DNA from 2 places in the Exiguobacterium sp. s91 genome. Region 2 is predicted to be linked to the other one. Evidence: a T-box and tRNA genes for the amino acid it is inferred to sense, from the RefSeq annotation. Region 2 holds a T-box; the other holds one or more tRNA genes.
What was found. The T-box of region 2 lies ahead of leuS (leucine--tRNA ligase). A T-box ahead of a tRNA ligase gene usually reads a tRNA of that ligase, here a tRNA-Leu.
Positions count from the first base shown of each region.

Region 1 (15,082 bases), 570 kb from region 2:
TCGTGAAGCCGATCGTGTTGTTCGCGATGATATGAATCGTTCCGCCGGTGTTATATCCTTTGAGATTCGCTAAATTCAAAGTTTCAGCCACAATTCCTTGACCTGGGAACGCTGCATCCCCATGAATGAGGATCGCAGCTGCTGCTGCTTGCTCTTGACGTGGTGCCCCTTTTTGTGAGCGATCATCTTGTGCCGCACGTGTGAAGCCTTCGACGACTGGGTCGACGAACTCAAGGTGCGACGGATTGTTCGCAAGCGTCATCCGCACGTTACGTGTCTCTTGCTCGAGTTTTCGATTTAACCCGAGGTGATACTTCACGTCGCCCGTCCAACCATACGTGATCCCAATCGAACCTTCAGATGGTACGAGGTCGTGGTTCGGTGCATGCTGGAACTCAGCAAAGATCATTTCATATGGCTTCCCGAGTACGTGAGCCAAAACATTCAACCGTCCACGGTGTGCCATTCCGATATTGATCGTCTCCGACCCGTTCGAGATGAGGTGTCCGACGATCGTGTCGAGCAACGGCACCATCGCGTCAAGTCCTTCAATCGAGAAGCGTTTTTGACCGACGTATGTTTTGTGCAAGTATTTTTCGAAGAGATCCGTTTCAGCTAAGCGTTTGAACAACTGTTTCTTTTGTTCAGCGTCTAGCGTCGCTGTCAAAGCACCTTGCTCGATTTTCTGACGAAGCCATTTCTTTTCATCGAGATCGTCGACATGCTGGAACTCAACTGCGGCTGCTCCCGTGTACTGCGCCTTTAAGTGTTCAATGCCTTCAAACGCGTCCTGTACACCAGTTGGTGGTTCAGGACAGACGAGTGAGACTGGCATTTTTCGAAGATCTGCCTCTGTTAATCCGTACTGACTCAATTCGAATAGTCCTATTTCTCGCGGATGGTCCTTCAGCGGATAGATATCCGCCGCAAGATGTCCTTTTGCACGAATTTGTTCCGCTAAACGATTCGCCGCAAGATATTTTTCGAAATCTCCTGTCTCGACTTGCATCGGTACGACTGGTTCCGTCACGGGTGCACCATGCTCTTCGAAATAAGCACGTGTCTCCTCATCAACGGATGTCTTGTCTTCTAAAAAACGCTCGTACAATTCAATGATGTAGCCAAGGTTTGGTCCATAGAATGCTTGTTGATCTTGCTCGTGGCCTGCCATGTACGGTTCCCCCCGTTTCTATATTTCTCCCCACACATCCAGTGGATAGTCGATGTGTTTCCAGCCCTCTACCTGTTAGCGCTTTCAAAAGGAATTGCATGAATGAAACGCTGAACGTCATGAGAAGGAATGATCGTGTCATTCTTCCATGAAAGTGCCTTCGTTACTATATTACTACTCTTTTCCTGTGTGTGCATTTCGAATTCCCAAATTCTCACGCTTAAATGTATAAGTTTTTCTTATGAGCACTTAGTCAGTTATTTATGATTCGTTAAAAAACCGGCGTATCCGCAGTTAGATACGCCGGTTCCATCATAAGACTTTACTAAGGAACGATTGCGTCCGTTCGTGTTGTGGAGAATCAAACAATGCTTGTGGTACGTTCTCTTCGACGATATAGCCACCATCCATGAATAAGACGCGATCTCCGACCTCACGAGCAAATCCCATCTCATGGGTCACGACGACCATCGTCATGCCTTCAAGGGCAAGTTGTTTCATGACGGCAAGCACGTCACCGACCATTTCCGGGTCGAGCGCTGACGTCGGCTCATCAAATAACATGATTTTCGGATTCATTGCAAGCGCGCGGGCAATTGCGACCCGCTGTTTTTGCCCCCCAGATAATTCACCTGGATAATTATCGGCTTTTTCCCGTAATCCGACTTTATCGAGGAGTTCAAGCGCCCGCTGTTTAGCCTGTTCTTTATCCGATTTGCGCACTTTGATCGGTGCAAGCGTAACGTTCTCAAGCACGGTCTTATGCGGGAAGAGATTAAAATGTTGAAAGACCATTCCGACCTCTTCCCGGACTTTATTGATATCGACCTTTGGACTCGTGATGTCGAAATTATCGACGATGACCGTACCACCCGTGATCTCTTCCAATCGATTCAAACAGCGTAAAAACGTACTTTTCCCAGATCCCGACGGACCGATGACACAAACGACTTCTTTTTCGGCAATCGAGACGTTGATGTCTTTTAAGACTTCATTCGAACCGAAGGATTTTTTTAAGTTCTTAACTTCAATGATACTCATCGTAATGTAAACCTCCGTTCCAAGAACTTCGCCACTAAGGACAAGAGATAAATGATGACGAAGTACATCAATCCGACGACGGACCAGACGATGAATGGTTCAAACGTCGTTGACTGCTGCACTTGACCTTGTTGCGTCAAGTCAGCGATTCCGATAATCGACAACAACGATGTATCTTTTAAGCTGATGATCGATTGGTTTGTAATCGTTGGTAACATCCGCCGGAATGCTTGCGGTAAGATGATCTGTACCATCGTTTGACGCCCTGTCATCCCGAGTGAACGTGCAGCTTCTGTTTGTCCTTTATCAATCGACTGGATACCAGCTCGAATGATCTCCGCAAAATAAGCACCGGCATTGATTGCGACCGTCAGTATCCCTGCATACATCCGGTCCATCGATAACCATTCGAGCGAATTGAGTCCAAAATAGATGAAGAATAACTGAACGATGAACGGCGTTCCGCGAATGACATCAATATAGACGATCGCGATCCCGTTTAAGATTTTTGATGGTGATAACCGCATCAATGCGACGACTAAGCCAATCAGAAAGCCGACGATGACCGCGATGATGAAAATATACAATGTGACTTGAAGCCCTTCCAAGAAAAATGGAAATGCGGTTTTGACCACTTCCATTGGCTATCCCACTCCCTTATCGCCTTGCGACTTATTTCAGATACGTGTCAACGATTTTATCGTATTCACCGTTTTCTTTCAGATTCGCAAGTCCTTTGTTGATTTTCTTCATCAGATCCTCGTTCTCACCTTTTAAGACAGCGATTCCGTAGTTGTCCCCGTTGAGACGGTCTCCGACAAGTTTTAATCCAAGGTTTTGTTGTTTGTTTGCATATGAGATGACAGGATAATCTTCAATCAAGGCTGCTGCGTTACCGTTCTTCACTTCTTGGAACATCGCTGGACTGTCATTGAACTGTGTGACCGTGAATCCCAGTTTGTCTGCGTTATCCGTTGCATATTTCGCACCCGTCGTTCCCTTTTTGACGGCTACTTTTTTCCCTTTTAAATCGTTGACGGATTTAATACCATTCTCATCTTCTTTGACGACTAGGATAAGACCAGCTTTGAAGTATGGATCTGAGAATGTAACGACTTTCTTCCGTTCTGGCGTAATACTCATACCGGCAATGGCAACGTCCAATTGATTTGCTTGAAGTGCCGGAATGATACCGCTAAAGTCCATCGCTTCAAATTGAATCTTGAAGTTCTGATCCTTCGCGATTGCTTTCATGAGATCGATGTCGATTCCTTTGTACGTATCCCCGTCTTTATATTCGAATGGTGGATACGTGACGTCAATGCCGACCTTGTACGTTTTTCCTTCTGACGACTCTTCTTCTTTCGAACCGATGCTACATGCACCAAGTACGAGAACACAGCTCATCAAGAGCGCTAACAAGATACTCCCTTTTTTCATGTTTGTTTCCCCTCTCCTATGTGTTAAAGATTGTTAACTCTACTTAGTACTTTCCCTGAAGAGTACCCTCTTTAAAACGTATTTTACCAGAAAAATTCTAAAAAGATAAACTTTTCTGAATTTTTATTCGTTGTAATCGTTTTCTATTCAGCAACAAAAAAGGAGGCAATCCCTTGCTGGGATTGCCTCCTTCAATCATTTATGCCGCCGAGAGGACTTGAACCTCCACGGTGTTGCCACCACTAGATTCTGAGTCTAGCGCGTCTACCAGTTCCGCCACGACGACGTTGATTTATGATATTAATATAGCGGGTAAAGAACTGAGTTGTCAATCATTTCGCAAGATGTTACGTACGAACTTCTCGACGACATCATCATACAATGCTGGATCCTCAAAATAGGCCATCGCGTGAGCGGCATTCGGAATAACGACGAGCTCTTTTTCCGTCGGACAAGCTTCATACAGCTCATACACCATGTCTGTCGGTACGAATGTATCCGCCCCACCATGGATGAACAAAATTGGTACTTGTGCCTTTTTGACCTGTTTCAGCGCAGATGCTTCACGGAACGTATAACCTGCCTTTAGCTTCGTCAATACACTCGTCATCCCTAAAAACGGGAAGTGAGGTAGACGGTACATCCGCTTCATCTGATACGCAAGGACTGCATTGACGGACGTATAGGCACAATCAGAAATGATTCCTTTGATTTGTGGCGGGAGTTGTTCGCCACTCGTCATCAATACGGTCGCCCCTCCCATCGATACGCCATGCAGGAATAGTTTCGCCTCTTGTCCGATCCGTTCAATCAGATAGTTCGACCAACTGAGACAATCTTCCCGGTCATGCCATCCGAATCCGATATAGTGACCGTCACTCATCCCGTGTCCACGATTATCGGGCATCATGACATGGAAACCGGCCTGATGGTACAGATAGGCGAATCCGGCTAAATCCGTTCCGACACCTCCGTACCCGTGCACGAGAATGACGATCCGATCTGACGGAACAGGTGACGGAAGAAAATGCCCGCGTAACGTTAAACCGTCTTTCGCTTCAATCTCGATCCGCTCAAGCGGTTGCTCCTTGATCCACGTCTGACCAGGTTGCATCAATCGGACCATCTCGTCACTTAAATCTCGATTATTCGATAAGAATGGCTTTGGATTCGTGGCGATTGCCATCTCATAAAAATAATAACTCGCTGCTACTAATCCGGATCCGATGACTCCGATTCCAATTTTTGTTCTGCGACGCATCTGCCCCACTCCTTCTTTCCGTTATAGCTCGATCTTCAGTTGAGCAGCATGGTCATCCTCTTCATCCTGCAAGACTTGTTGACGTAATCGTTGTTCTTGTTGCTGACGCCGGTAGGCAAATTCCTGGACAAGCTCTGTACCCGTGAATCCATCTTCTACGAGTTCGCTCAATAATTCCGTTTCTGTCTCGACGACCTCCCCCGGACGTCGCATGACGAGAACATCTCCGACTTGTGCAATCAGCAATTCATCTTCTAGACGAAGTGCATCGTAAAATGGTTCCGGTAACGTCATTCGACGGGTCTCCGGGTTGATATGGACGCGTTTATAAACGCCTAGTGCTTGAAACTTACGACGTGCCATTGCGTGCTCTCCTTTTTAGTTGAACGTCAGATCGATTCGTGAATCTTTTCCTTGAATACGAACCGTACCCGTCGCTCCATTGATTAACGTCAACTGTGGCGGCTGATGACCGATGTCAAGATCGTATAAGACTGGTAAGCCCGTCTCATCCGCTAGATATTGATACACGTCTAGCCATGTTAGGTCTTCTGTAATTCTTGCAGACGTGCGCCCGAATAAAAAGCCAGCCGCATGGTCGAACCACCCAGCATACACCATTTGTCGCAGTGTCCGGTGCACCTCTGCCGAATTCGCTTCAGACACCTCGAAGTACCAGAGTATCGGTTCTCCGTTGATTTCTTCACGCTGGAAACGCTGCACATCTCCATACGGTGTCCCAATCAGATGGCGAATCGTCTCCAGACATCCACCAAGTAACCGTCCGGTCACCTCGGTTCGCTCATCAAGTGCTTTCCATTCCGTCGCTTCCGTTAGCTGAAATAACGAACCTGCTGGACGTTCTTCATCAGTCCACTCGGGTTGATAACGATCGGAAGCCCACTGTGTGACGGTTCCTCCAGTTGGCGTCGCGAGCACCCGTCGCCAGGCACTTGTCGTCTCGTCCCATTCTTCACTTCGAAGCTCAACGAAATTCGGACCATGTGCTGTTGCAATCCCCGTCTGAAGCGTCAGACTGAGCAATAACGTACTGATATCGGAATAGCCAAGCAACCATTTTGTTTGGTAAGTAGCTAGCGTCAACTCGGGTAAAAGATCAATGGCGCGTTCCCCACCAAATGGCGGGATGACGGCATCAATCGTCTCATCCGTCATCATGTGATTCAATTCCTCCGCCCGTTGTTTGACCGGTGCACTCTCAGCAAGTTGATGCGACCAAATCGTTTCACCTAAACGGACGTTCATTTGCCGTGCTTGTACCTGTTCAACTGCTCGTTCGACCCATTCCTGTTGCTGTTCACGTAATCCGGAGGAGGGCGCCGTCACTCCGATCGTTTGACCTGTCCAACCTAAAAATGGATATTTCATGGTGACCCCCTATAATGTCATAGTGTGAAACTATCTTCTCGTCAAAATATGAGTTCATTATACCGTTCTTATGCCGCATTACCAACTTTTATCCTGTTCGAACGTCGTGATACGAACAAAAAAACACGATTCCGTACAAGCGACCTGAATGAACAAGTCACCTCGACGAAACCGTGTTTGATTTTTCATTAGCTTGATGCTGATAGTTCAGCGTATTCCTCTTGCGTGAACGCACGGGAGCGTGTCAAAAAACGTTTCCCTTCGACACCTTCAAGAGAGAACATTCCGCCTCGACCATCCACGACATCAATGATGAGTTGCGTATGTTTCCAGTACTCATATTGATCTTCATGAATATAAAACGGACAACCACCGATCTCTCCCAGTTTTTTATCCTGATCTCCCAGGAATAGATCACCCTGCGCAAAACACATCGGGGAACTGCCATCGCAACAACCACCAGATTGATGAAACATCAACGGACCGTGTTTTTCTCTCAACTGGTCGATTAACTCTAGACAAGCTGCTGTCGCCTGAACACGTTCCACCATTTGCATCCACGTCCTTTCCGACTTAGAAGAAACCGAGTTTATTCGGGTTGTAGCTAACGAGTAGGTTTTTCGTCCGTTGGTAATGGTTGAGCATCATCTTATGGTTTTCACGTCCGATCCCTGACATTTTGTAACCACCAAACGCCGCGTGAGCTGGATATTGGTGATAACAGTTCGTCCAGACGCGTCCTGCTTCGATCGCACGCCCAAACCGATAAGCACGGTTCATATCACGTGTCCAGACGCCGGCACCAAGACCATATAACGTATCATTCGCAATTTCGAGCGCTTCTTCTTCCGTCTTGAATGTCGTAACCGACAAGACCGGTCCGAAAATTTCCTCTTGGAAGATTCGCATCTTATTGTGTCCTTTGAAGATCGTTGGTTGGATGTAATATCCTTCTGCGAGATCCCCTTCAAGCATGTTGCGTTCCCCACCGATGAGACATTCTGCGCCTTCCGACTTACCGATTTCAAGATATGAAAGAATTTTCTCCATCTGTTCGTTCGAAGCTTGAGCACCCATCATGACGTCCGAATCAAGAGGATTTCCGATCTTGATGGCTTTAACGCGCTCAAGAACACGTTCCATGAACGGCTCGTAAATCGATTCTTGAATCAAGGCACGCGACGGACACGTACAGACTTCTCCTTGATTCAACGCGAACATCAGTAATCCTTCGATTGCTTTATCAAAGAAAGCATCGTCTGCCTGCATGATATCCTCAAAGAAGATGTTCGGTGATTTCCCACCGAGCTCGAGGGTGACCGGAATCAAGTTTTGCGATGCGTACTGCATGATCAAACGTCCTGTCGTCGTCTCTCCCGTAAAGGCGATTTTTGCGATTCGTTTGCTTGAAGCGAGCGGTTTCCCTGCTTCAAGACCAAAACCGTTGACGATGTTAAGAACACCCGGTGGGAGTAAATCCTCAATGAGCTCAACGAGTACCATGATGCTCGCTGGTGTTTGTTCTGCCGGTTTTAAGACGACGCAGTTCCCTGCCGCGAGTGCTGGCGCTAGTTTCCAGACAGCCATCAAGAGTGGGAAGTTCCACGGAATGATTTGACCAACGACGCCAAGTGGCTCATGGAAGTGATACGCGACCGTATCTTGGTCGAGTTCACCGACCGAACCTTCTTGGGCACGGATGACCCCCGCGAAATAACGGAAGTGATCGATCGCGAGCGGTAGATCGGCGTTGAGTGTCTCACGGACCGCTTTCCCGTTCTCAAGTGTCTCTGCATAAGCGAGCATCTCGAGGTTTTCTTCCATCCGATTCGCGATTTTATTTAAAATGTTTGAGCGTTCCGTTACAGACGTTTTCCCCCATGCTTCTTTTGCCGCATGTGCTGCGTCAAGAGCCAGTTCGATGTCTTCCTTACCGGAACGAGCGACTTGACACAATACTTTACCGGTAACAGGTGTTACATTATCAAAATATTCTCCCCCGACAGGTGCCGTCCACTTTCCATTGATGTAATTTTCATACCGTTCCTTGTACTGTACCTTTGACCCTTGCTTGTTCGGAATGTCATAAATCATGCTTTATTTCCTCCCTCAACTAAAATGGTCAAGCAGTGAGACGGATGCTTGTATGCGCTTACATTTTAATATAGGCTAAAAACAGCCCTCTCGATACCATCGTACCAAAATTATATGAAAAGTCAAAAAATTCCGGTAAATATTTGTGATTTTTTTCGAGAAAAAAAACATCTCCATTTTCGGGAGATGTTTTGCCGGTCAAGACCGTGTCGGGTCAATTCCGTCTTCTTGGTCAGACGGTGTATCAGAACTACCAAAGTCACTCACTTTCGAGAATCCGTCCGTATCACCGTCGATGTCTTTGCCGCGGGCTGTGACAGATGGATCCAGTACGTCTTCTTCGCTTGGTCGCGAATTGGGATCGTTCTCGTTTTGTTCTGCTTCTTCTTTTGCATGCTCGATGCATAATAACGTTTCCGGAATGATATCAAGACGTTCAATCTCAATCTCTTTTCCACAGACCTTACAAATGCCATACGTTCCGTCCTCGATCGCTTTTAGGGCACGGTCCACATCAGAGAGCATATCCTCTTGCATGTCCGTGATTGCTTGATCGCGTTCCCGCAAGAACAATTCATCGCCGGAATCGGCAGGATGATTATCGTAACTCGACAATTCACCTTCATCGTAGTCGGTATCGCGTTGTTCGATGTTTGATGTCGTCTTTTCTTTTTCCTTTAATAACCGTTGCTTGAATTCTTCCGTCTGTTGTTTAGATAACATGATTGTTCGACTCCCCTTCGTTAGAACCTCTGTTAAGAATGTAGCCTATTCGAAGAAGAGTTAAACCATCACGAACACTTATAAGAACGAATTGATCCATGAAGATCACAGATGACCGTCATGCATTCATTCCCATCGTTAAAACAAATCTGATGTGATCGTCCGTTCTTGGATGTCGTGATGTCATCAATCCACAGTTGCGAAGCATCTGCCGAAGACAGCATCGCAATTTTGTCACGAATCATGAATAAATCAAACGGTAACAGATTCAAGGATTGAATCGTCAAACCATGTTTACGGAAGAGTGGATCAAGCTGATATTGCGAAAGACTATACAAACACTTCTCGGCCCCACCAATCAACAACTGAATCGAATGGGAGGGCTCATGACTATCGATGCGCTCCTTGTGCAGGATGATTCGTCCTCGAACACCAGACTCATTGAAAATTCGTTGCGTATCCTCTTGTGAAAGGCGTGGTCCACCTTCCTTCACCTTTAAGACGATGTGGGCGAATTCAGCAAAATCAGGTTTCCCGATTTCAAGAGCCGGGATATGACGGACTTCTTCGCGTTCAATGATTTCAATCAAGTCACGCTCAACTTGGACACTGACCGTATCTGTCGAAAAGACACGGACGTCGATCACGAATTGATCAAGTACCGCATTTACTTCGATCGTGTACGTCAAATCAAGGTTTTTTTCTTGTTCAACCAATAGTCGATTCAAGATGAGTTGATGCAATAAATGGACTGGCGTACGCGAAGAAAATTGACTCGAATAAATCAAATGTTTTGGTCCGGTTCCTTTTGTAGTTTTTGGTCGTGCTCCGTTTAATCTATATACGTTCACTTTATAATTCAACATATGATCACCTTCTCTTACCTGAAAAATCGGAATAGAGATGTTCCGTTCATATAGCGTACAATGTATTTTAATCGCTAAATATTCGTTTTCGAATATTCCAAATTTAATATACAAATTGTAATCAAATTGTGATAGAAGAATTTCAAAAACTGATCATTTCGATGACGACACGTCGCATTTAATTCGATATACAAAAACACCTTTCACATCCCGTGAAAGGTGTTGAGAACACTTATTCTTAAGCAATCGAATTGACTTGGTGTTGCATTGCTTCATAATGTTCGATGATTCGAGATCCAAGTGGATCCGTTGCCGATAATTGTAAATACGCGTTTAGCGCATCTTCGATTCCATGTTTCGTAATATATGCATTTAATTCTGAAGATTCTGAATCATTTGGATCGAAATAGGTTAGAGCTGCTGCGATCCCACGCGCTAATCCATCTGCTTCGATGCCACGCTCCATCAATTCCTTTGCTGGTTTGACGAGTCGGTCACTTGGACTCAGTTTACGAATCGGTGAACGAGCGACACGTATGATTTCATCATGAATCCGCGGGTTTTCAAAGCGTTTCATATTCTTTTGGATATACGCACTATGATCGACCGGATTAAAGCCGTACTTTTCAAGTAATAGCCATCCTGTTTCGTAAAGTGCTGTCTGGACACCACGACGGATGCGTGGATCCGTTAGACTTTCAGCGATCGTCTCTTTATGGAATAGTGCTCCGAGATAAGAAGCGATCGCATGTCCCGTATTAACGGTGAACAGCTTCCGCTCGATGAACGGTTCGATGTTCTCGACATAGGTGACGCCTTCGATCCGTGGATAAGCTTCCGGTAGTCCAGTCGTCTCAATCACCCATTCGAAGAATTCTTCCACTTCGACGTACAACGGGTCTTCGTGATGTTGAAGCGGTACGATCCGGTCAACCGCTGCATTCGGGAAATACCAGTTCTCCGCTACGGGGTGATGTTTCGCCACCTCTGCTTGCAAGTGTTTTGACCCACCGATCATGTTCTCACACGCAATGACGTAGACAGGTGTCTGTTGATCACGTTGACGTAACCCTTCCGCGATCAAAGGAGCTACTTTCGATAACAAGCTCGGGCCGACAGCTGTTGTAATCACGTCTGCATCGCGAATCGCTGCAATGACTTGATCCGGTTCAGATAAACTGTTGAGTGCTGTCACGCCGTTGACCCGTTCACGTCCTCCTTGTTCAGAGGCATAACCTACTTCGTAGGTTTGTCTCGTTTTTAATGCATCGACGACCGTCGTATTGACATCTACGAAACAGACTTCGTAACCCGTCTTGACGAGTTGTAAGCCGATGAACCCACGTCCGATGTTACCAGCACCAAAATGGATGGCTTTCATGCTTACACCTCCGCTGTCAATAAGGCGATGATTTCTTCTTTTGATGTCGCTGCCACGATACGCTCGACGTTCTCCTCATCGGAGCAAATGACCGCGATATTCGATAGCAACTCGAGGTGTTCATCCCCAACGCCAGCGATGCCGATGACGAGTCGTGCTTGTTCCGTTCCGAATGCTACGCCTTGCGGTACTTGTAGAATCGATAGCCCCGTTTTCTTGACCTGTGATTTAGCCGACTCTGTTCCGTGGGGAATCGCGACATGGTTGCCGATGTAGACCGTCGATAAGGCATGACGCTCCTGCATTGAATCGATATAACCCGCTTCGACATATCCGTGATCGACGAGGAGTTGACCGGCAGCCGTAATGGCTGCCGTCTCGTCTGCGAATTGTTGGTCAAGTAATACAAGTTCCGGTGAAAGGTTCATTGTCGTTGTCATGTTTATTCCTCCTTGAGTGTCTCTCTCTTTATTTTTAAGAAATCTTATTCCGTGCTGTTTCGATCTCATGGACGAGTTGATCATAATACCCGGCATTCAGGAAATTATCGACTGATCGGTGTTCTGCCGTTGGGACTTGTTCCTTCGCCCGCTCCGTCAAATCACGATGCGTGATGATCAGTTCGGCGTTTTGCGGCAGTTGACTGATCGACGTATTCGTCACTTTGATCGGTAAGCCCGCTTTATTGATTTTATTGCGAAGGACAGATGCCCCCATCGCACTCGATCCCATACCAGCGTCACAAGCGAAAATGATATGTTCGACTTCCGCAAGTGGTTTGGCATCAGCTGAAACGAGTGTCGAGGCAATTGATTGTTTTCCTTTCATCGCACTGACGTTCGCGCTTGCTTCTTCAAGTGATGTCTCTTTTGCTTTGCTTGTTTTCAATAAGACTGTCGAGACAACGAATGTCACAGACGCTGAGACAAGGACACCGGCGATCAATCCGACGTAAGAGCCGCGGGATGCCATTGCAAGGACAGCGATGATACTACCCGGTGAAGCAGGTGCGACTAAACCGACATCAAATAGGACGAATGTGAGGATCCCACTCATACCGCCTGCGATCATCGCAAGCAATAAGACCGGCTTCATCAAGACATACGGGAAGTAGATTTCGTGAATCCCACCGATGAATTGAATGAACGCAGCACCCGGTGCTGTTTTCTTTGCTGCACCAGAACCGAAGAACGAGTAAGCGAGTAACAATCCGAGACCCGGACCTGGGTTGGCTTCGAGTAAGAACAGTACCGATTTTCCTGCTTCATTCACTTGATCGAGACCAAGAGGGCTTAAGATACCGTGGTTGATTGCGTTGTTTAAGAATAAAATTTTTGCTGGTTCGATGAACAAACTGGCAAGCGGTAATAAGTGTGCACTGACAATCGCACCAACTGCTGCAGCCATGATGTCGTCAAGACCTGTCATGAGTGGTCCGAACACTTTGAATCCACCGAGCATCAACAAACCACCGATGATTCCGACCGAGAAATTGTTGACGAGCATCTCGAGACCTGGTTTGATTTTTCCTTCGATCAACTGATCAAACTTTTTGATGACATATCCGCCAAGTGGTCCCATGATCATGGCACCGAGGAACATCGGAATCTCTGTTCCGACGATGACCCCCATCGTCGCGAGCGTCCCGACGACGCCCCCTCTGACGTCATGCATTAATTTCCCGCCTGTGTATCCGATCAGCAACGGTAAGAGATAGGTGATCGTCGGACCGACGAGTTCACCGAGTTCCTTATTTGGTGCCCATCCAGTTGGGATGAACAGTGCCGTGATGATCCCCCAGGCGATAAATGCACCGATGTTCGGCATGACCATACCGCTTAAAAAGCTTCCGAACCGTTGAACTTGTACACGGATGCCCCGTGCTCCATTTTGAGCTGTCGCCATTGCGTTAGCCTCCATTTCGTGTATGAGTTGATAAGATGATTGCTTTGCTATGACCTTATTGTAAGAGCACTGCAAGCGCTTACTCAATCTTTCCTAGTTCAGTCTTTGTCCAAGAAGTTGGACAGACTGGAAAGAAGCCTGCCTGACCTAAAAAAATCCCTGTCACTTCAGGAATTGAGTGACAGGGATTTTTCAAGTGTGACCTAGGAATTGATCAATGACCGTTCGAAACGTTCGATTCAAAAGCAGACGAATCGTCTGTTCCTCCCCGAACTCGAATTGATCCATTTGTTCTGGACTCTCGATGATCGCAGCACTGATCGAACTGAGTAATTCAAGCAGTTCATTCGAGGTCTCTTCCGGTGCGACCAAGACGAGAAGCCGTTCGACGGATTGCAACTGTTGATCCATTCCGAGTAAGTCGATCGGTTCAGGCAATTCAAAGATAAGAAATCCCCCTCGTTGAATCGTCGCATCGCGTCCGTGAAATAGTGCGAGCCGTGTTCCCGGAATACCGAGACCTGACATCTCATGACGACGCAGCAATTGTCCAGAGAGTGACACAGCTGACTTCGCTAATCCTTGCTCGACCATTCGTGTACTGATTTCAAACAATAGCGATTCAATCCCATCGTCCATCCGCTCCAACCGTTCCATCTTGAATCCATTCGATACTTGGATTGACGATGCGACGAGCCGATGCAGTTGCTCAAGATCGAGCCATTCCGTTTTCGTCTGCCGTGGTGCCGGTTGAAAGGATTTAGGCAAGGCGAGAATTAATTTCCGGATCCGTTCGACCTCATCCTGAGGAAGTAACGGGTTAACGAGAAGATGTGGTGGGCGGATGTCAGGCAACGGTACGGTCGATAAAACGAAGTCGTACGATTCGATCGGTAACCGTTCGATGCCAAACAACGACGAGTTATCGATGTGCTCGAGTTCAGCGAATTCTTGACGCAATCGATTCATTAGTAACTTCGAAGAACCGAGTCCAGCAGAACAAACGACGAGGACACGATATGGTAGTTTAGGTGTCGGTTTACTCAGGACAGCTCCGAAGTGCATGACCCAAAAAGCTAAATCCACGTCTTCGAATGTAACATCGGTGAAGATCGACAGTGCTGCTTGTTTGACCGCATCAAACAAGCGCGGATATTCCCGTTCGATTTGTTTGATGACATAAGATGGATTGACACTATTTTGACGTGTGTACGATTGAATATGCGAAACGAGTCCGCGTTCTAGCGCATGATCCTTCGTGAAGTTCGTTCCATACATTAAGGAAACACGTTCAATCAATCGTTTCACACGAAGACGCGTGACGAGTTCTTCCGTATCTCCTGCGTCCGATTGAAAGAAAGCACGCAACTCTTCTGATAACCATTGGCGTTCGGCAATCGACAATGTGTCAGGTAGTCGCTCTTCGACGCGTTCCACCCATTTGAGGATTTCGACCGGATACGCTTTTAACTCGTAACGCATCGGAAACTGATCTTTGCGCAACGCTTGTAAAGCTAAGCTGAGTGTCGCACGCATGATTTGTCGGTCATTGAGACGCCCTTCTTTCGTCAATGGCGCAATGACCGCGTACGCTTGATTGATCATCTCAAGCCAAGATGTTCGATTCAAGCGTAACAGATGAGGTAATTGCCCAGCGTCGCCTTGTAACAACCGATAGAAAGCGAGAACATCCCATTGCGTAAAAATCAATGAAATCAGTAAACGGCGTTTGTTGATTTCTTCACCGATGACTTCAGCACCAATACCTTTTTTGCGCTTGATTTCAAGGTCATATTGCAGAAACCACTCAT
Region 1 is NZ_JACSMZ010000001.1:1,081,821-1,096,902, reverse strand. It holds gene KNQ06_RS05450 (2-oxoglutarate dehydrogenase E1 component) at 1-1,171, opposite strand, end outside; gene KNQ06_RS05445 (amino acid ABC transporter ATP-binding protein) at 1,484-2,212, opposite strand; gene KNQ06_RS05440 (amino acid ABC transporter permease) at 2,209-2,853, opposite strand; gene KNQ06_RS05435 (transporter substrate-binding domain-containing protein) at 2,885-3,652, opposite strand; tRNA gene KNQ06_RS05430 (tRNA-Leu) at 3,855-3,938, opposite strand; gene KNQ06_RS05425 (alpha/beta hydrolase) at 3,981-4,913, opposite strand; gene KNQ06_RS05420 (hypothetical protein) at 4,935-5,276, opposite strand; gene KNQ06_RS05415 (S66 family peptidase) at 5,292-6,302, opposite strand; gene KNQ06_RS05410 (DUF779 domain-containing protein) at 6,491-6,853, opposite strand; gene adh (aldehyde dehydrogenase) at 6,876-8,396, opposite strand; gene KNQ06_RS05400 (TraR/DksA C4-type zinc finger protein) at 8,595-9,119, opposite strand; gene KNQ06_RS05395 (hypothetical protein) at 9,188-9,985, opposite strand; gene KNQ06_RS05390 (mannitol-1-phosphate 5-dehydrogenase) at 10,224-11,366, opposite strand; gene KNQ06_RS05385 (PTS mannitol transporter subunit IIA) at 11,369-11,806, opposite strand; gene KNQ06_RS05380 (PTS mannitol transporter subunit IIBC) at 11,841-13,271, opposite strand; gene KNQ06_RS05375 (BglG family transcription antiterminator) at 13,464-15,082, opposite strand, start outside.
Region 1: it encodes a tRNA-Leu, which carries the amino acid that the T-box ahead of leuS (leucine--tRNA ligase) is inferred to sense. The anticodon was not compared.

Region 2 (15,082 bases):
TTATCTGATCGTTCCGTTCGCAGGCGGCTTCAAGATGTTCCTCGTCGCGATGATCATCCTGACGATTGGTGAGATGTTCATCTGGCCAGCAGTTCCTGCTATGGCAGCGAGACTCGCGCCGATCGGAAAAGAAGGAGAATTCCAAGGGTACGTCAATATTGCTGCTTCAGCGGGGCGGATGATCAGTCCGACCGTTGGAGGGTTGATCTACGATGTATCAGGTATGTCAGCGGTCTTCTTGACATTAATTGGATTGATTCTGTTAGCGGGCGTCGTCTTCCTTCGTGCTATTCCAAAAATCACATCATGAGCATCATCTGTAAGACAGCGGACATTATGACCGCTGTCTTTTGTTACGTCATTCGTTCGAAAATCATAAAATAAACATTTAATAATATGGAATATTTCGGCAAAGAAACGGGTACTTTCTAATCAAGAACTTGAAAAAGAAAGGTCATATGAACGTTGCTTCTTTTTGACTGGAGGTGCACGAATGGAAAGGTGTCAATTCATCACAGATGCCGCAACTTGGACGACACACGTACAGCAACAACCTCTTGATATCTTCTACAGTCACCAATATGTCACGCTCAACGCTAGACCGTCTGAGCAAGCGGTGCTATTCCGTTATGAAGGTGATGCAGGAACACTGTTCTATCCCTTTTTGAAGCGCCGAATTTTTGATACGCCTTATTCAGATCTCATCACGCCGTATGGCTATGGTGGACCGGAAATCATCGGTCAACTGACTGCGACTGAAATGCAGCATGCACGTCTATTGTTTGAAAGGTGGGCAAAGCGAGAAGCGATTGTCTCGGAAATGATTCGCTTTAATCCATTGACGGGTAATGAACGCTTCATGCGGGATTGGACGAAAGTCTCCTTCATCCGTCATACGACGAGTATCGATTTACGCCCTTCAATAGAAGACATCATGCAGACATTTCATAAGAAGACGAGAAGTATGATTCGCAAATCGCTTGCCTCTCCTTTAACCGTTAGAACAGGAACACGAGACGACCTACCTGTCTTTGTAGCGTTGTATCATGAAACGATGGACCGGAAGAATGCTTCGGCTCATTACTATTTTACGGACAGTTATTTTGAACAATTATTTGAAGCAAATCCACTCTGTGAGCCATTGTTACTGATTGCGGAAATCGACGGAGAACCTGTTGGTGGATACTTCGTATTGCTCGGAAAAGAATATGCCCACGGTCATTTGATTGGGTGTAAGCGGGACGAAGCGAAGATGTTCCCGAATCAGCGACTCGAGTACGAAGCGATTCTTCAGACGAAAGCACGCGGTCTCGTCGAACAACATCTCGGGGGTGGATATCAAGAACGGGATAGTCTCTTTGAGAGTAAATGCCGTTACACCGGGTATCGTTTATTTGAGTATCATCAAGGAAAATCCATTCTTCAACCAGCCATATACGATCAGTTATGTGTACGATACGGGTCAGATGCTGATTCGGATTATTTTCCAGCTTACCGACAAACCAGTGTCCAAATGGCGACAAGTTAAACAGTAACTAAATGAAGAAGGCGAAACGACTACATCGTGTAGTCGTTTTTTTGATATGCTGAAATCATGATAGATCATTAAGGGGGATGTGTCTTGAAAAAACGAGGTCTTATTTTTGATATGGATGGGGTCATTTTAGATAGTGAAATTCGCTACTTCGAGGTCCATCAGCAGATGTTCAAAACGTTATCGATTCCGCTCGATCCAGTTCAGTATGCGACGTTCATGGGAAAAACAGGTGATGAGATGTGGGAAGAGCTTGTCGCCCAGCATCAGCTAAAAGAAACAGCTAGTGCGTTACTAGAAGAAGAACATCGGTTGTTTCAAATTCATGCAAAACCGGAGGAATGTGGTTTAAAAGAGGGAGTCAAACAAGTCATCGAGCAAGCGGCGTCTCTTGGTTACGATATCGGGATTGCCTCCTCGAGTTCGCTTCAAAAAATCGAACGCGTCATCCGTCATTATGAGCTTCCAATCACGCATTACGTCAGTGGAGAAGAAGTCGTGCGTTCAAAGCCTGATCCTGCGATTTTTCATCTTGCAGCATCACGAATCGGGCACGCGCCTGAAGATTGTCTCGTCATTGAAGACGCTGCAAACGGGATGATCGGCGCAAAAGCAGCAGGCATGGAAGTGATTGCGCTTCTCGATGATCGGATGCCGATGCAACGTCTAGAACAAGCGGATCATGTAGCACGATCGCATGCAGAAATCGAGGAAATTTTACGGAAGCGTTGACGCTTGAGGAAGAAACAGATTACACTAGGAAAAGATAGTCAATTGCATGGAACTGAAGTAGTAGGGGAAAGGTGCCGTCAAGAGAGCTGGTGGAAGGTGCGAACCAGTCGGTAACAACCGTGAACTCGTCAGGGAGCACGATTCGTGAAGTCGTAGTAGCGAATCCGGTCTTTCACACCGTTATCCGTGAATCAAGCGGTCTGTCATAGACAGACAACGTGGGTGGTACCGCGGAAGCCAAACCGGTCTTTCGTCCCTATTCCTAGGGGCGGAGGACCGGTTTTTTTAGATTAGAGGAGGAAAAGACATGCCGTACAATCATCGCGAAATCGAACCAAAATGGCAGGCGCGTTGGGATCAAGACAACGCCTTCGTCACGACAGAAGATCCAGAAAAAGAAGGGTTTTATGCCCTTGATATGTTCCCGTATCCGTCAGGTGCCGGTCTCCACGTCGGTCACCCGGAAGGCTACACAGCAACGGATATCCTCGCACGGATGAAACGGATGCAAGGATACAACGTCTTGCACCCGATGGGATGGGATGCGTTCGGATTACCAGCAGAACAATACGCCCTCGATACAGGGAATGACCCACGTGAATTCACAGCGAAAAACATCGAGACGTTCAAGCGTCAGTTGAAAGAACTTGGATTCTCCTATGACTGGGATCGTGAAATCAACACGACAGATCCGAAGTACTACAAATGGACACAGTGGATCTTTACGAAGTTGTATGAAAAAGGACTTGCGTTCGTGGACGAAGTCGCGGTCAACTGGTGCCCAGCACTCGGAACCGTTCTTGCGAATGAAGAAGTCATCGACGGATTATCTGAACGCGGAAATCATCCGGTCGTGCGTGTCCCGATGCGTCAATGGGTCTTGAAAATCACGGAATATGCGGATCGTCTTCTTGAAGATCTCGATGACCTCGATTGGCCGGATTCTGTCAAAGAGATGCAACGGAACTGGATCGGGAAATCAGAAGGTGCTGAGATCGATTTCACGATTGATGGACACAAAAAACAAGTCACGGTCTTTACGACACGCCCGGACACAATCTTCGGTGCGACGTACCTCGTGCTTGCGCCGGAGCATCCATTCGTAGCTGACATCACGACAGCGGATCACAAGGAAGCCGTCGATACGTACATTTCGCAAGTCCAAACGAAGTCGGACCTCGAGCGGACGGATTTAGCGAAGGAAAAAACAGGCGTCTTCACGGGTGCTTTCGCCGTCAATCCAATCTCAGGTGATCGTCTTCCAATCTGGATCGCTGATTATGTCCTTGCTTCGTACGGAACGGGTGCAATCATGGCGGTCCCAGGACACGATGAGCGCGATCATGAATTCGCGAAACAATTCGACTTGCCAATCGTTGAAGTCGTCGCGGGTGGAAACGTCGATGAAGCAGCCTATACAGGAGAGGGCGAACACGTCAACTCGCATATGCTTGATGGTCTTGGAAAACAAGAAGCAATCGAGACGATGATTGCTGAACTCGAAACGAATCAAGTCGGACGTAAGAAAATCACGTATCGTCTCCGCGACTGGTTGTTCAGTCGTCAACGGTATTGGGGCGAGCCGATTCCAGTCGTTCATATGGAAGATGGTTCGATGAAGACGCTCAGTCAAGAGGAATTACCGCTTGAACTTCCAATCATTCCGGAAATCAAACCGTCTGGTACAGGCGAATCACCACTTGCGCTTGCGGAAGACTGGTTGGATTATACGGATCCTGAAACAGGAATGAAAGGGCGTCGCGAGACGAATACGATGCCACAATGGGGCGGAAGCTGCTGGTATTATCTCCGTTTCATCGATCCGCACAATGAAGAGGCGATCGCGGATCCAGAAAAATTAAAATACTGGCTTCCAGTCGATATTTACATCGGTGGTGCGGAACACGCCGTTCTCCACTTGTTGTATGCGCGCTTCTGGCATAAAGTCTTGTATGATGCAGGCGTCGTACCAACAAAAGAACCATTCCAGAAGTTGTACAACCAAGGGATGATTCTTGGAGAGAACAATGAGAAGATGTCGAAATCACGCGGTAACGTCATCAATCCGGATGAAATCGTCAAATCGCATGGTGCGGATACATTACGCTTGTACGAAATGTTCATGGGACCACTCGATGCATCAGTTGCCTGGTCGGAGAACGGTCTTGACGGGGCGCGTCGTTTCCTCGATCGTGTCTGGCGCTTGTTCGAACGGACAGCAGACATTCAGGACGTTACAGAAGTCGATGCTGACTTCGAGCGGACGTACCACCAGACGGTCAAGAAGGTCACGGAAGACTTCGCGAACATCCAGTTCAACACCGGAATTTCGCAACTCATGGTCTTCGTCAACGAAGCAAACAAACAGCCGGTTCTTCCGCGTCACTTCCTTCGTGGATTCATCCAATTGTTAACGCCAGTCGCACCACACCTTGGTGAAGAACTCTGGGAACAACTTGGATTTGAAGAGACATTGACGTATGCAGCATGGCCAACATTCGATGAATCGAAACTCGTCAGCGATACGATGGAATTCGTCATTCAAGTGAACGGAAAGGTTCGCTCGAAAATCGAAATCAACATCGATGCGACAAAAGAAGAAATCGAAGCACTTGCCTTTGCTGATGAAAAGACACAAGAATGGATCGGCGACAAAACAGTTCGTAAAGTCATCGTCGTACCGAAAAAATTAATCAATATCGTGGCAAACTAAGCCATAGCCCCTTTCATTCGTTTGATGCGAATGGAGGGGGTTTCTTCATTTCCGTCGCAAGTCCGCTTTTTTTTTCAACGACCTTCTGCTACACTGAATCAGAAACCGAGAAAGAAAGGCGAGTACCATCAATGAAACGATCTTATATAGTCTATACAACGATTTTTGCTGTCGTTTCGGGGTTGATCCTTTGCGTACTGCTCGTCTTCTCGAAGCCAGAGACGTTGTCACGTATTCAAGAAACGTTCGCGAAAATCGAGACGCAATCAAAGCATCAGGCAGCCGTTAAACAGGTGCCACCGAAAACGCCTTCAGCTATTCCGAACCCGGAAGAGCCATTAATCAAAAATGTCCAACATATGTTATATGATGATTCCATTGGTTCGTACCTCGTCGTCACAGACGATTATCGTTTCTTTGAAATCAGTGGAACCGGAGAACGCATCAACGCATCTTTCCAGTTAGAAGAAGGAAAGTTGTTGCTCGCTGGTTTAGACGGTATGACGCTCGTTGACGGGGAGACCGTCGCGCTATTGACGTCGAATCAGATTCTAGTCACGATTACGCGAAAAGACGGTGTCTGGAGCGAAGAAAAACGTGAAAAAGTACAAGGAACAACGATACGGGATAGTTTCCATGGTCTTGGATATGATGCGAAGAAAAAAGAATTCTATACGATTAATCATATTCGAGCACTGGGACGAGTCGAGGTGACTTATTTCGCGATGAAAGAGGATAAGATCAAGATTGATCCTGACGCCTCGGAAAAGAAAAAACGTGCATTGAAGAAAAAACAGAAACCGCCTTATCTGTCAGTCATCAAACGTGAGAAGATTGAAGCGGCGAGTGGGATGCGAAGTGATGCGAAGAAATCGTTCGAGTCCGAGTTCCGTCCGATTGGTCTTGCTGAACGGCAAGGTCGGATCTACACACTCGATTCAGAAGCGCTCTATCTCTATTCGATCGATCGAAAGGACAAAACGATCACGGGTGAGACAGCCAGTCCGAAAGTATATGGTTCGAAGGGGATTTTCGTGCAGGATAACGAGTTGTTCGCGTTAGTCGTCACGGATAAATTCTCAAGCCGATCGTTTACACCGATTGATTAAATCCTGACACAATAAGACCCGATTCCTCTGTTAAGCAGAAGAATCGGGTCTTGTTCATATTAAAAGACAGTATCACGTGCCATCTCTGCGGCGTGACTACCGGCGCAATGACCCGTCACGAATGCAGCTGTGATGTTGTAACCACCTGTATAGCCATGGATATCAAGAATCTCCCCGGCAAAGAATAACCGCTCCGCTTTTTTCGACATCATCGTCTTTGGATCAATCTCTTTGATTGAGACGCCACCACCCGTGACGAAAGCTTTATCAAAGTCGAGCGTTCCCGTTGCTTTAAGTGAGAATCGCTTTAATTTTTGCAAGAAGTCCGTCCAGTCCTGTTTCTTGACTTGTGTGCAGACTTCATCGCCAAAGCCGATTTGAGCAAATAGAAGTTCAAGCAGACGTTCCGGCACGAAGCCGCGGAGAGCGTTGCGTACCGTTTTCTTGGGATTTGCTGCAAGCGCGGCTTGGAAGCGTTCGGTTAACGCACCGAGTGATTCGTCCGGGAAGAGATCGATTGATAAATGGACGATCGTCTCCTTCGAACGTTTGCGCTCCTTGATCGTGTACTGGCTACAGCGTAAAGCAATCGGACCGCTTAAACCGAAGTGGGTAAAGAGTAAGTCACCCGTGTGTGTTTTGATTGCTTTATCTTTTTTGCCGTGGACCGTTAAGGCGACGTCACGTAGCGACAGCCCTTGTAATGTTTTTTCATGAATGAACGTATCACCTAACAAAATTGGAACTTCAGTTGGGAAGAGTTCCGTGATCGTATGACCCGCTTTTTCAGCCCACGGGTAGCCGTCACCTGTCGAACCGGTATGTGGAACAGATTGTCCGCCGACTGCAACGATGCAACTTTTTGCTTCAAGACGCATGCCGTTCTCTAAGATGACAGCTGCAAAAGAACCGTCTGGATGGAAGTCGAGCGTAGCGACCTGCGCGTCTGTTTGAATCTCGGCACCATGCGCGCGGATTTGATCGATCAATACACGGACGACATCTGCTGCTTTATCCGAGACAGGAAACATCCGTCCATTGTCCTCTTCTTTGAGGGCGACACCAAACCCTTCGAAGAGTTCGATGATCGATTCATTATTGAATTGAGAAAAGGCACTATAAAGGAAACGTCCGTTTCCTGGAATCGACTGGACGAGTTCGTCGAGTGGTTTTCGGTTCGTGACGTTACAACGTCCGCCGCCAGAGATCGCAAGCTTCCGACCTAATTTATTTCCTTTATCAAGCAGGAGTGTTCGAGCTCCAGCCTGTAAAGAGGCGAGCGTCGCCATCAAGCCGCTCGGTCCGCCTCCGATTACGATTACATCGTACATAAGGTCACCTCATTCATAGAATTCTGCTTGTTTCACTTTAGCAGAAGTTGCGACTGTAAACAAACCGTCTCTTTCAATTCAAGATAGACAGCGGTATAATGATTTGCAATTGTGTACGAGAGAACTTGTATAATGAGACAGTCACGATCAGAGTGTCGAGTTTAAAAATTAGAAAGCGTGAGGGATGTTACCATGTCCACAGTCAGTAATAAGCAGTCTACTTCTTCCGGCAATTCAGGATTCGTTCGTGGAACGATGCTCCTGTCCGGTGCGTCACTGATTTCCCGCGCACTGGGTTTGATTTATCTCTTTCCGTTTCAGTTCATGGTCGGCGCGACAGGCATCATGTTCTATACCTATGCCTATAACTATTATGCGATCATGATCGGACTCGCGACAGCGGGGATTCCTGTCGCCGTCTCGAAATTCGTCGCCAAATACAATGCATTAGGAGAATATGATACGAGTGAACGGTTGTATCGGTCTGGTCTGAAAATCATGTCCTTGACCGGGATTGTTTCCTTCCTCGCTTTATTCTTTCTCGCACCGTATTTAGCACACCGGGCGATTCCAGGTGGTGACGTTGATTCAGCAGCCTACGTTGATGCCGTCACGATGACGATTCGTGGCGTGAGTTTCGCTTTACTCTTGATTCCCCCGATGAGTATGACCCGAGGTTACTTCCAAGGGTATCAATCGATGGGACCAACAGCGATTTCGCAAATCTTGGAACAAATCGTCCGGATCATCTTTTTGCTTGCAGGAGTCAGCATCGCGATTTATTTATTTGATTCAGGTGCAGCATTTGCCGCAACGATTGCAACGTTCAGCGCTTTCATTGGTGCAATCGGTAGTGTTGCGGTTCTGATCTATTATTTCCGCAAACGTGCCAGCGGCTTGCAGGAACTACGTGCTACTCAAACCGTCCGTTCGCCGGATCGCCCGTTAACGGATTTGTATAAGGAATTATTGACGTATGCGATTCCAATCGTCATGGTCGGTCTTTCGACACCCCTTTACCAAGTCATCGACCAAAATACGATGAATGCCGCATTACAAAGTATCGGTTACACGCTCGAAGCGGCCGGAAACGCGACTGCCTATCTGATTGCGGATAGTCATAAGATCGTCTTGATTCCGGTGTCGGTCGCAACAGGATTGTCGTTATCTGCGACTCCACTGTTGACAGCTTCCTTCACGCAAGGGGATATGCGGAAAGTACGGGCTCAAATCTCACAGATTTATCAACTCGTCTTTTTCGTGACGATTCCGGCAGTCGTCGGGATGATTCTCCTCAGTGAAGAAACGTTCCATGTGCTCTTCCCGAAAGATCAAGCGGCCTGGGTCTATCTATTAAGTTATGCGCCGAGTGCGTTGTTCCTTGCCTTGTATTCTGTTACGGCAGCAGTCCTTCAAGGGATTAACCGTCAGTACTTCACGATCATCGCAACACTTGCTGGACTACTTGCGAAGTATCTCTTGAATGCGCCGTTGATTCATTTGACGGGTGATGGAACGGGTGCTGGTTATGCGACGATCATCGGTTATCTCGTTGCGACGGGATTGATGTTCTTCCGGATCACACAAACGGTGAAGTTCCCATTCAGTACCGTCTTGCGCCGGACATCATTGATTCTAATCATCAGTGCATTGATGGGAGCAGGTGTTGCACTCGTGAAGTGGGGAATGGTGTCCTTCTTACCAGAGACTACATGGGCATCTCTGTTGATCCTGATCATTGGTGCGGCAGTTGGAATCGTGATTTTCGCTGGACTCTCGATTTGGAGTGGATTAGCAGAAGTCGTATTAGGACGTAAAATTTCATTGAAACGAGGACGAGGTCATGCGTCTAGATAAACTATTATCCAACATGGGGGCAGGCTCCCGAAAAGAAGTAAAACTTCTGCTCAAGGCAGGGGCAATTCAAGTCGATGGTGAGATCGTACGTGATCCGAAACAACATGTCGATGTCGAGACGCAACAGGTTCTGATGTACGGCGAACCGGTCACGTATCAAAAATACATCTACTTGATGATGAATAAACCACCGGGTGTCATTAGTGCGACGGAGGATAAACGAGATGAGACCGTCATTGATCTGTTGTTTGAAGACGTGACGTATTTCAAACCGTTTCCGGTCGGACGACTTGATAAGGATACAGAAGGCTTGTTGTTACTGACAAACGATGGATCATTCAATCATGCCTTGATGTCTCCGAAGAAACACGTCGAAAAAACGTATTATGCGGAAGTGACAGGTGTGTTGACGCAAGAAGACGTCGAGGCAATTGCGGCAGGCGTCACCTTAGAAGACGGTTATCAGGCAAAGCCAGGAAAACTCGTTATCTTATCGACGACAGAAACAGATTCAACGCTTGAATTGACAATCACGGAAGGGAAGTTTCATCAAGTCAAACGGATGATGCTTGCCCTCGGTAAAGAGGTCACATTCTTGAAACGGCGTTCGATTGGTCGCTTGGAGCTTGATCCGGCACTTGCACTCGGGGACTACCGGGAACTGACACCGGATGAATTATCCTTGTTTGATTGGCAACCTGAATAAGCAAAACGAAAAGGCGATGGAATGAATGTGCATTCCATCGCCTTTTATTGTGGGATTCAATTATTGATTACGTAGTGCTTCTGCGATCGGATAAGGACCGCTGAGTACTTCGAATACACGAGACTGTGTCGGGTGATCGATCAAGTGAACGAACAGCGCCGCCACATCGTCACGAGACACCTTACGATCTTCGTATGAATCAAAATGCTCTTTCGTTTCAACAGTACCTGCTGGGTCATCGTAGCTGAGTGGACCAGGACGGACGATCGTATAGTCGAGTCCGCTTTCTTTTAGGTGAGCGTCTGCTGCTGCTTTCGATTCGAGATATACTTTTAGTTCGCCTTTTGGTTCTTCTGTACCGACTGAACTGAGCATTAGGAAACGATCGATTCCGTTGGCTTTTGCTGCATCGATGACTTTGATCGCACCTTCCTGATCGACGGCGCGTGTCAATTCGTCCGATGCGCCACCAGCACCCGCTGCAAAGATGACGACGTCCGCGTTACTGACGACGCCACTGACATCCTTCGTCAAATCCCCAAGTCTGACTTCAGATGCACCGAGTGCGATCAAATCGTTGATTTGATTTTCTTCCCGTACGACAGCGACGGCTTGGTGATCTCCTTGTTTAGCGATCAATTCGACCATTTTGCGTCCCGTCGTTCCGTTTGCTCCAATGATTAAAATATTCATGCTTATCATCTCCTTCTCCCAATAGCTATACCCCACGTTTTAAAAAAGATAACAAAAAAAGACGCGAAGAATCGCGTCATCGAAAGATATACATAGTGAAACAGTGGATCAACCCGCTTGCTTTTGTTTCTTACTCGACGTCCATGTACCGCGTCGAGGGCTCACAATGAGATTGTTGTATTCGAGCACGTTCAAATCCCGCTGGACGGTCCTTGAAGTGATGCCAAACTCTTCAACCAACTCTGCTGTCGTAGTAGCTCCGTTCTCTTGGATGTAGAGATAGATCGATTTAATCCGGGTCAACATACGGTCTGTAGAATCTTTCATTGGTATAACCACTCCCCCAATGGATAGAATAGTGTTCTAAAGCTTCGGGTGACAAAAGACAATGCAATATCCAGTTGTTTCGCCTTTAGTATAACGTTTTGATATTAAAATGCAAGTAATTTAACCGAACGTTTGTATAAAAAACATATTCAAATGGTTTGTAAATTCGATGATTAGGGGTTTATTTCGTTTGAATGTTCGTCATTTCAATAAATAAAAAAGAAAACAGAATTTGGATGTTCGTATCTGAACGAATATTCGCTATACTAGGAAGGTGTATAGGAAACGAATCCAAAACCCGTAATGAAGGAGCGAAATCAGATGGTGAATTGGAAAGAGGAAGTACTCGCACGTCGCGAGGACTTATTAGAAGATTTAAAAGAATTATTGCGGATTCCGAGTGTACTCGACGAATCCACGATTGAAGAGGGCGCGCCGTTTGGTCATGAAGTCAAACGTGCCCTCGATTGGATGCTCGCGACAGGGGAACGCGATGGATTCGCGACAAAAAATGTCGATGGGTACGCAGGACATTTGGAGTATGGTCAAGGAGAAGAGTTACTCGGTATTCTTTGTCACTTAGACGTCGTACCAGCTGGTGGCGATCACTGGACATATGGTCCATTCAACCCGACGCTTGTAGATGGAAAACTGTATGCGCGTGGAGCAATCGATGATAAAGGACCGACGATGGCAGCTTATTATGCTTTGAAAATCGTCAAAGAACTTGGCTTACCACTCTCGAAACGCATCCGTCTGATTGCAGGAGGGGATGAGGAGAGTGAATGGCGTTGTGTCAATCATTACTTCAAACATGAAGAGATGCCAACACTCGGTTTTGCACCAGATGCCGACTTCCCGATCATCAATGCGGAAAAAGGACTCTATGACGGGTTATTGATTCAAGGGAAACCAGCGCAAGCATCTGATACAGGCTATCATCTCGTTCGTTTTGAAGGTGGCGAACGTCCGAACATGGTTCCGGGTCATGCCCAGGCGCTTCTTCGTGTCGTCGAAGTAGGAACACTTGAAACGGATTTCCATGCTTATCTTGAAGAACAAGGTTTGACGGGGACAGTCAAGCAAGAAACGGAAGGTCTCGTTCTTGATGTGAACGGTGTCGCAGCTCATGCGATGGAGCCGGACAATGGTAAAAATGCGGCCTTACATTTGGCGCGTTTCCTCAACACGCTTCACTTGGATTATAACGGTCGTCGTTACATTCAACTCGTGACGCATATGTTCCGAGATTCTCGCGGTGTAGCGATCGGTGTAGCTGCTTCAGACGAGACAGGTGACTTAACGATCAACGGCGGTGTATTCCGTTACGCCGAAGAGCAAGGAACGGCATCGATCAATATCCGTTACCCGTATACGGCAGACTTCACGGAACGTCTGCAAATCATCAAAGAAGCCGCGGCAGGATATGGTTTTGAATTGCAGACGCGTACGCATATGACTCCGCACCATGTTGATCCAAACCATGAATTGATCAAGACGCTAAGTGCCGTCTATGAGCGCCACACAAACCAATCAGCTGATCTGATAGCAATTGGTGGCGGCACATATGCGCGTTCGTTGACGGCGGGAGTGGCTTTTGGTCCAGTCTTCCCGGGTGGTCCTGAAGTTGCTCACCAAGTCGATGAATATGTTGATTTTGATGAACTATTGCTTGCTGTCGCAATCTATGCAGAAGCGATTTATGAGCTCGCAAAATAATGATTGATGATCCCCGCATCGTAAAGATGGGGGGATTGCTTCTTGAAAGGAAGTTCCGTGTGAAAAATCGTCAAACCTATCATTTCCAAGCCTTATATTTCTTTATTTTCTTTGGACAAGGAGCACTCATTCCGTACCTCGCGCTTTATTTCTCGAACGACGCGTTCGGACTGTCGGCTTCAGAGATTGGAACAATCGTTGCGATTGGACCGATTCTCTCCATTTTCCTACAACCTGTCTGGGGAATCGCAGCGGATCGACTCGGGAAGCCGAAACGACTCTTACTCGTCGCGATGCTTGCTGCCGGTATTTTTACACTCAGTTACTTACTGACGTCTGCTTATCTACTTTTATTGTTGATTTCTTGCGTCTGGGCGTTGTTCCAGTGCGCGCATATTCCGCTCGTTGATACATTAGCGATCGAGTACACGCGAAAGCGTAAGGTGGATTATGGCGCTTTGCGTCTTTTCGGCTCAGCAGGGTTCGCTTTAGCTGTTTTTGTTCTTGGGCAAATCACTGAGGGTGGCGGACTAAATCTGATTTTTTACGCAACTGGCGCAGCATGGGTTCTCGGTTTCCTTGTGCTGATCGGTATTGAAGAGACGGGCAGCGTCCATGTTTCACATCAGCAACCCGTACCGTTAAAACAGCTCTTCTCGAATCGACGCTTCCTGTTGTTCCTAGCAGGGGGGAGTTTGATCTTTGGACCCATCTTCGCCAACAATTATTACTTTGGGAGCTACGTCACGATTCGTGGCGAGACGACGGCACTCGTCGGAACATTATTCTTTGTCGCCGTTCTGTGCGAAATTCCGTTCATGCGCATCGCCTCGCGTCTGTTATTACGATTCGGAGCGATTCCGGTTCTTGTATTCGTCTCCTTGTTGTCGGCTGCGCGGACGGCGATGATTGCTTTAGAACTTCCAATCGTCATGCTTTGGGTATTATCTGCGATGCAAGGAATGATCGTTGGTCTGTTGATCCCTGTCGCCTTAGATTATGTGCGATCGCTCGTTCCAGAGACGATGGTCGCAACAGCCGTCAGTACATATATGGCGACGACGACGGGACTCGCGACAGCGTTGTTTAATCTGATGAGTGGTTTTGTACTCGAGGAGAGTACAATCTATACCGTCTTTTGGGTATATACAAGTAGTAGTATCCTAGGCGCGATTCTGTATGGTATCAGTGGTCGTATGAAGGAGTGAACGCTACGATGAGACAAGAACGACACTTTTTCATTGCTTTGCCGATCCCTTCTAAAGATTTGGCGAATCTTGCTGAACGGTTATCGCTACCTGAGTACTTTCGTAACGTCTATACGTTAGAAGAGTATCATCTAACACTTCGTTTTTTCGGTCCATTGGAGGAAAAAGAACAGCAGTCGTGGAAACAGCAGTTACGGCAGATCGCGCGTACGATGGAACCCTTCGTGCTACGATTCGATCGTTTGATCACGTTCGGTCGGGATGAACGACCACGCGTCGTAGGATTTGGAACAGAATCGGAAGAATTGTTTCAATTAGTGGAACAGATTGATCCGAATTCGACCAGACCATTCGTTCCGCATGTCACGATCGCGAAAAAATGGCGCACTGAGGCAGCCGAATGGGAGACGAGTTCGATACAATCAGTAGAGTGGACTGTTCGTGAACTCGTTCTATTTGAAGTACGACCAGAGGTTTCACCTCGATATGAGCCGGTTTACCGGATTCATCTAGGTGAAGAGGAATGAGGTGATCCCCATCGCAATTTTGATGAAACTATATGACTTAGATAGTCGATTTGAAAAAAATCCGCTAGAGATGACGAAACGATTCGGTGAACACCAGGCACTTGATTATGCCCATGTCTATCGCAGATGGGAGGCAGGAGAGTTGTTTCCAGGAGAAACGCTCATCCGTCCAAAGAAGTGGTGGCAAGTGATGAAAAAAAGTGAAGTCATTCAACTTCCAGGTAAACAATTATCTCGAAGAGCGTTTGATAAATGGTACAAAAAACGTCTCGAGTTACAAAAACTCTTGAACGTCACTGGCGGAGCAGGAGAGGAGGACATTTGGCGGATTCCATTGAAACGTCATTTAGACTTCTACCAGATGCTACATCTACTAAATGAACAGTATGCGATGTTTTATCGAGCGGTCATCCAATATCAAGTCGGAGAAGTCGAGTTGAGTCCGTTCGTCGTCGGTCCGTCCGCAATCTATATCATGGAATGGCTTGATGGCGACGAAAGTATCTATCATATCCGACGAGATAAGTTATGGCGGGAGCAGCCGTTTAAGGCTTCTGCGAAACAAATCTTGAATCCGAACATCGGTTTAAAGCGGACAGAAGATATTTTACGGGTCGTACTCGGCC
Region 2 is NZ_JACSMZ010000001.1:516,377-531,458, forward strand. It holds gene KNQ06_RS02580 (MDR family MFS transporter) at 1-310, shown strand, start outside; gene KNQ06_RS02585 (peptidoglycan bridge formation glycyltransferase FemA/FemB family protein) at 494-1,528, shown strand; gene KNQ06_RS02590 (HAD family hydrolase) at 1,622-2,266, shown strand; T-box leader at 2,305-2,527, shown strand; gene leuS (leucine--tRNA ligase) at 2,574-4,979, shown strand; gene KNQ06_RS02600 (hypothetical protein) at 5,111-6,088, shown strand; gene KNQ06_RS02605 (BaiN/RdsA family NAD(P)/FAD-dependent oxidoreductase) at 6,148-7,419, opposite strand; gene KNQ06_RS02610 (putative polysaccharide biosynthesis protein) at 7,612-9,276, shown strand; gene KNQ06_RS02615 (pseudouridine synthase) at 9,263-9,982, shown strand; gene KNQ06_RS02620 (SDR family oxidoreductase) at 10,043-10,675, opposite strand; gene KNQ06_RS02625 (DeoR family transcriptional regulator) at 10,784-11,002, opposite strand; gene pepV (dipeptidase PepV) at 11,324-12,721, shown strand; gene KNQ06_RS02635 (MFS transporter) at 12,781-13,929, shown strand; gene thpR (RNA 2',3'-cyclic phosphodiesterase) at 13,938-14,456, shown strand; gene KNQ06_RS02645 (hypothetical protein) at 14,458-15,082, shown strand, end outside.